Regions from separate parts of the Shewanella psychrophila genome, predicted to be linked through region 2. Evidence: riboswitches for the same ligand, from Rfam matches in the RefSeq annotation. Region 2 holds a riboswitch; the other holds the start of a gene.
The links. Region 2 has a riboswitch for cobalamin ahead of sps_RS22070 (TonB-dependent receptor). Riboswitches for the same ligand answer to the same signal wherever they lie in the genome.
Positions count from the first base shown of each region.

Region 1: linked by a shared signal. The riboswitch ahead of sps_RS23565 (ABC transporter ATP-binding protein) and the one ahead of sps_RS22070 (TonB-dependent receptor) in region 2 are both predicted to bind cobalamin.

Region 1 covers NZ_CP014782.1:5,405,592-5,409,099, forward strand. The annotation lists gene sps_RS23560 (FecCD family ABC transporter permease) at 1-577, opposite strand, end outside; gene sps_RS23565 (ABC transporter ATP-binding protein) at 645-1,571, opposite strand; cobalamin riboswitch at 1,603-1,844, opposite strand; gene sps_RS23570 (histidine phosphatase family protein) at 2,041-2,700, opposite strand; gene sps_RS23575 (sodium:solute symporter family transporter) at 2,825-3,508, opposite strand, start outside.
Region 2 covers NZ_CP014782.1:5,088,859-5,092,366, reverse strand. The annotation lists gene sps_RS22080 (M56 family metallopeptidase) at 1-1,049, opposite strand, end outside; gene sps_RS22075 (BlaI/MecI/CopY family transcriptional regulator) at 1,042-1,497, opposite strand; cobalamin riboswitch at 1,979-2,217, shown strand; gene sps_RS22070 (TonB-dependent receptor) at 2,345-3,508, shown strand, end outside.

The DNA.
Region 1 (3,508 bases), 320 kb from region 2:
CGAACATAAAGGATATCGCCACGCCCGACAGCAACATGCGCTCTATCTGGCTACTCATATGTCGTCCACACAAAGCCAGTACCATAGCTACCGACAAACCGGCCCCAATGAAAGCACCTAGTGGCAATGTCATCCAGCTAAACCTTTCAAAAAAGCCAGAACTGGCAAACAGCCCTGAGCTAGCAAAAAGTCCTGAGCCAGTAAAGAGCGTCAGCACAATAACCGCGCCAAAAGATGCCCCAGAAGAGATACCGAACAAGTAAGGGTCAGCCAATGGATTACGCGTGACAGTTTGCAGAACACTACCAGCGATAGAAAGGCCGGCTCCGGCAATAAATGCCAATATGACTCGCGGAAATCTCAGCTCCATCACTATGCGCTCGGTAATGCTTGGGACATCGCCAATCCCAAATGCCTGATGTAAGACTACATCTAAGGTGTCCATAAAGGAGATGTTTGCGGCACCAAAGCTAGCGGCGAACATCAGACTCAGCAGAGATAATAAACTCAGAGAAAATAAAATCCACTTATGAGCAAATAGCTCATGCCTCACCAAGTCGACTTCACCGGTTTTCATTTCTCTGGTTTTCATTGCAATTGAACCTGTTTCCGGCATTTCTATAGCACCCGGGAGCTTAATACTTCTAGTCATGAGCTCCGCCCTCCAGATAAGCTGTGCTACTTTTATTACCCTGACTCTGTTCACGGCTCTTCTCATGACTATTTTCATGGCCTGGCTCGTAACCCTTGGCGTAACTTTTCTCGTAACCATAGTAATAACAGATCTGTGGATTACCATGTTGAGGATGGAACGTGACATGAGAACAGACACCGAAGACTTCGCCTATCGCATGTTCTGTCAGCACCTCTTTTGGCGAACCGTAGCTAATACACTTTCCTTCTTCCAGCAGAAGTAACCTGTCACACATGGCGCTAGCGAGATTAAGATCATGAATAGAGGTGATCACAGTGATGCCGATTGAGCGCAGCAGCTCCATAATCTGGATCTGATAACGAATATCTAAATGATTGGTCGGCTCATCGAGGATAAGCAATTTAGGTTGTTGCACTATGGCGCGAGCTATCAAGGCTCTTTGCTTTTCTCCCCCAGAGAGATGCTCATAGCTCTGCTTAGACTTGTGAGTTAAGCCGACTTTTTCCAGAGCATCGGATACCAAGACCCGATCGGCAGAGTTAGTGAATTCGAACGGCCCCTTATGGGGCGTCAAACCGATAGCCACCAGCTGCGCTGTGGTCAACTCGAAGTGATGAGGAGTGTCCTGCAGCACTACAGCGACTTCCCTGGCGAAGGCTTTAGAGGAAAGATGAGTGATCTCTTGGCCAAACAGCCGAATTTGGCCACTGTCAGGCTTGATATATCGATAGATGCAACGAAGTAAAGTCGACTTTCCTGCACCGTTTGGGCCGATAATGCCAAGCATCTCACCGCGCTTTATGGAAAAATTGATCTGCGACAAAATTGAGCGTGACTCGACCTGCCAGCATAGATCGCTTACATCCAAGGCAAGGTCAGGTGTGCTCTGTGAGGTTAAGCCTGAAATTGATGACATCTATGGCCCCCCCGAGTTACCCGCTCGAGTATTATCGCGACAAAATGAGGCAGGTATCCTGACTGGTGCTTTAAAGAAAGGTCTAGTTCTTTGGCTCTAGGCCTAGGAGCTTCTTTAAAATCACTCACAGTTGCGGGCACAGTTTGGGCAATCGATATGCTAATGCTAATGCTATAAACTAAAGCAATAAATTAAAGCTACTACATAAGCGACGAGCTATCGTCCCAATTCCCTTTTAAGTTTGAGTTAGCCACCAAGTAGTCTAATAAAAGTTAAACACCTAGATTCACTCTCAACACCTCATTTTGCGAACTTGCTAACAGCATTTCTGTAAAAAGGAATGTCATAACAAGCTCTAATGGCCGCTATTATGCCGATTTTACCCGTGTTGGCAAACCGTACCAGTGAGTGATCTCAATGATTATGCTCATAGAGCCAAAGATAAGCCATTGAGACTGAGTAAAAACGATTAGTCATTGCCCCAATGCAGCTTAGTGAAATGCCCTTGTGAAGAGGTAAACACAGATATCTTAACCACAGATGCATAAGCCAATGACAGTTGAGTATAAAAACCGGCCACCCCACACACGCCAAGGGCATTGGCCATCAAGTGTCTCATCACCCCGGCATGGGTGATCAAGAGTAGTGTTTGCCCAGAATATTGCTGCAAAATTGATTGCCATAGGGCATCAACCCTGAATTCAAACTCAAGCATGCTCTCCCCATTAGGCGGCGTAACAGCCCAAGGATTCTTCCAATAGCTTTCTATCATCTGAGAAGAGTGCTGATACAGGCTTTCTAAGGTCTCGCCATCCCAATCACCAAAGTTAATCTCCTTTAACCCTTCCTCCAGTTTTAATGGCACCCCATTTTTCAGATAGAGATTGAGTGAAAACTCACTGCAGCGACGCAGGGGGGATGAGAATAATTGATCGAACTCCACATCGTGACGCTCAACGAGGCGATCGATAGCGGCGGTCATCGATGTACGTCCCGTCTGACTCACAGCTACATCTGTATGCCCCCTGAGTATCTCTCCACCTTCGCATTCGCCATGACGGAGAAGATAAAAGACAGTAGTGCACTCAGCCTTACTCTCAATGCAGCTTTTGTTATCAGTATTTTTCAAAATAATTGATTCTCGTTAGGCATATTGGCTCCTTTACTGATTTCCCGTGTCTAAGTTCTATTTGCTGCTTTTGCTTCCTAGCATCGAGATTCTAATTTCTAGTATCTCGTTCCTAGAAAGAAGTCTAATTTTCAATATTTTGCGGGAATTGAATATGGTAACAGAGTCCATTGCCTAGGGATGTTTTGACATCGACTCCACCCTTGAGTTTCTGGGTCACTAAGTTATACACCAGATGGGTTCCCAGCCCACTGCCCCCCTGATTACGCTTAGTGGTGTAAAAAGGATCGAATAGGTTCTTCTCGCCATCTTCATCTAAACCTACACCATCGTCGCTGTAATTCATGAGTATTTTCCCCTCACTGGCAGATACCTCTATGGTCACAACACCTATCTGTTCAGGCTTAAATGCATGTAGCAAACTATTCATTATCAGGTTAGTGACCACTTGAGATAGAACACCAGGAAAAGTATTACAGCTGAGTTTATCCGGACATATTACCTGTATTTTATGGGGTACTTTCTTTAATGCAGGGCGCAGCGACATTAAGATCTCCTCAAGATACTCTTTAAGCCCGAAATCTCTAACCTGCTCACTGGATTGATCTACTGCGACCCGTTTAAAGCTCTGAATCAATTTAGATGCCCTGGCATTGTTCTTGAGAATAATGTCCATCGCCTCGGTGCAGGTTTGCATGAAACTTTTAAACTCCTCTTCACTCAGGTCACCAGTACCGAACATCTTCTTCAGTGCGATAACCTCATCATGTAAATGCGATGCCGCAGTCACACAGACACCGATTGGCGT
Region 2 (3,508 bases):
GCTGCTTCTTTTGGATATTTGGGCTCGACACGAGTCAGTGGATGAATACTGTGTGCCTGACTCTTAATGGCTTTGGTTGATTTTTCCGACGACTCTTTCGCTGATTCTTTCGAAGAGCTTTGATGATCGCCTGCCAGTACTTGCTGGTTGAGCATTAAGCTGGCAAGGCCTAGTCCAAGTGTCATTGCTATTATGGCTATGGTGCTCTTTCCATGTTGTTTTTTCATTTGTATGATCCTTTCCTTTAAGATGTTTTTATTTCCATAGTGCGTATGTAGCATGCCCATTTGAGCGTGCTGAGAGTAGGCCAATAGCGCATGGCTATAGGCAATTTTTTCATCGGTATTCATCGATGAGGTGATTTGAGCATCACAGGCGAGTTCTTGATCGTCACGAAAGCGGCGATAGGCTAGCCAGCAAAGTGGATTGAACCAGAAGATGGCGAGCAGACCATAAGCAAGCAAATTAGTGATGATGTCCCCGCGTTCATGATGAAACTGCTCGTGATCCAACACGGCTTGCTGTTGCTTGGCGGTGAGCTTATGGAAATCAGCCGGTACTATGATCATCGGCTTAATCACGCCTGTTAGCATGGGGGAGGTGATTTCTGGGCTCTGTAAGATGGGTAAAGTGTCGGCTAAAATCGGCGTATGATTTTTTAAATCGCAATTCTGGGTGTGAGCATAAGGTTTACTCTTGCTCAGCAACTTATTTAAGTAACGTCGTTGCAGTAGTAATAGCGCTGCCATCACAGTCATTCCAGACAACCACAAAGCGGCGACTAAAGGAATCGGAATAAGGCTTTCACTGTTTTTAACTGCGAGTGAGGCCAGCACTCTGTAGTGTTCAAAAGTGTCCAGCTTAGATTCTGCCAACAAGTTAGGCACAAATTGCAATATTAGAGAGCCAAGCAGCATTAATGGGATAGCCAGCCATAAACTATACATGTGGTGAGCACCGAGCTGCTTCAGCAGTGGCTTATGAAAAAGCAGAATGAACGCGCAGACTAAGCTTATGAGTATGCTCTGCTGTATGAGCCAGTTAATCATGATTAGTTTCCTTTGTTTGAGGACTGCTTGTTTGAGAGTCGCTACTTAATTTATCTTTGTTCAAACTGTTCTCTTTCGGGTCCTCTTCTTGCCAGTTGTCTATCAAGGCTCTCAACTCTGCAACATCTTCAGCACTGAGCTTATTCTCTTTGGCAAAGCCGGCAACCAGAGGGGCTACACGACCAGAAAACATTCTTTCTACGAAAGACTGACTCTCTTTAATCTGATATTCACTTTGATTGATTAATGGTGAGTAGAGATAGCTGCGGCCCTTTTTTTGAAACCCGATCGCCTGTTTTTTTACTAATCGGTTTAGCAGGGTTTTGACTGTTTTTTCGTGCCATTCGTTAGAAACTGCTAATTTATCCACCACTTCATTGGAGCTTATGGGGGACGACTCCCATAGGATATTGAGTACGGCAAGTTCTGAATTACTGATCTCTTTCATCGGCTATTCCCATTGTCAAAGTGTGTACTTATTACTTTTTATTGAATGTATTTTATGGATTACAAATGTAATCACTAGAAGTAAGATTACACTTGTAATCTTACTTGGCAAGTCATTTTGTTGATTAATTGATGCAAAGGTTGTGAATTTGTTTTGTGTGGATGTTGGCTAGATTTCTTTGATTGCCAATCATAAGCTTGCATTATTTTTAAACAAATCGTTTTATTCCAAATTTTCCGGAGTAAAAGCCAAGAGAATAAAATTAGACTTTTAGGTAAGCAGAATGTCATCCAAAAGTTAGACATTTATACGTATAGACGTCTATAATGCGGCGGATCGTAACTCGGTGCTGAACAGGGAACCAATACTCGGTAGTTAAACTAGGTACAGAACTGGCTACAAAAACTGAGTGCGTTCTTGGAACGAATTAACAATATTTTAGTCAATCTTTTGTGGTGCCTAAACCTATTTAAATGCGTTGAAACCTAGCTGTTTGCTGAGGCTTTCGACACTCAAGGTAAGGGATAATCGGGAAGTCAGTGAGAATCTGACACTGCCCCCGCAACGGTAAAAGGTAAGAGTCAGGCGCGTCTATCTAACTCTCTAGCGGTATGGAGAGACAGAAGGGAGCGTAAAAATATCCTGAATTCGCGCAATGTCGTTTTTGAAACGTCATAGCAGAGCCTAAGTCCGGAGACCGGCCCATTAGATGATTTTGAGATTTCGGCGGGCAGATCTCAAGATGCGGCTTATGCACTGCAGCTTATGCCCTATGGGATTAAAGCCGAACTGCCTAATTATGTCGTGACATTTTTGCCCCGTTTTCCTTTTAGGAGTTAAAGGTAAAATGGGTATATTCTCATATAAAGAGTCATATAATGATTCAAACAAACTTTCAAAAATAGCCATGCTAATCAGCAGTGTACTTACTCTGTCAGTTGTCTCATCGAGCGCTATGGCGGCCGAAGCTGCTAATACTGGTGAAAGCCAGGCAAACAGTGTCGATGAAGTGATCACTGTGATTGGCCGTAGCGAAAACACCCCTCTGAATATCGCGGCCAATGTGAATATTATCGATTCTGCTCAGATAGAGATGAGCGGCGCGACCACGCTAACTGAAGTGTTACGTGGTCAGAGCGGCATTCAAATTTCAGATTCAAATTCTAATGCTGTATTCGCCATGCGTGGCTTTTCTGGAAGCCAGGCTGCTAACAACACGTTGATCTTGGTAGATGGTCGCCGTTTGAATAATATCGATATAGCGGCGCCTAGCATCAATGCTATTCCACTCAATCAGATCGATCGCGTTGAGATTTTATCCGGTAGTGCAGGCGTACTGTACGGCGATCAAGCTGTCGGTGGTGTGATTAACATTATCACTAAGGCACCAACGGGTTCGGGTGGCGGCATTCAGTTATCTGGTGGCAGTTTCAATACCTATGAAGGTAAGGCCGATGTCTCTGGTGCAATTAATGATACATGGCGTTACTACGCGGCTGCGAGTTATAATCAAGGTGATAACTATCGTGACCATAATGCCAATAAGACCTCATCTGTTTTAGGCCGTCTGCAATATGAAGATGGGCCACAAGACTTTTTCGTTGAAGCCAGCTACTACGATAACGATCGTGAGTTAGCAGGGGCATTGACTAAAGATCAAATTAAAGAAAACCCACGTCAATCTAATGCAACACAGCCGGGTGCATATGATGCTTATATGCATGAGATGACAACGGCTGCACGTAGTGGATATACGTATCAGTTAAATGATGAATGGTCTCTCGGTGCTGATGTTAATTATTCAGACACCCTTATCACAGGTTTAAATGAGTGGGGGTCATCGAGAAAAGACACACGTTCACTATTAGAGTTTACACCTAAGGCTGTGGCGAATATTACAACAGATAAGGGGGATTTGAAAATCATTACCGGTATCGATCTGAGTCGCGGCGAATCAGAATTTGGTAGCGGGCGTGGTAATGTGCAGAAGCAGGCCAGTGCCTATGTGCAA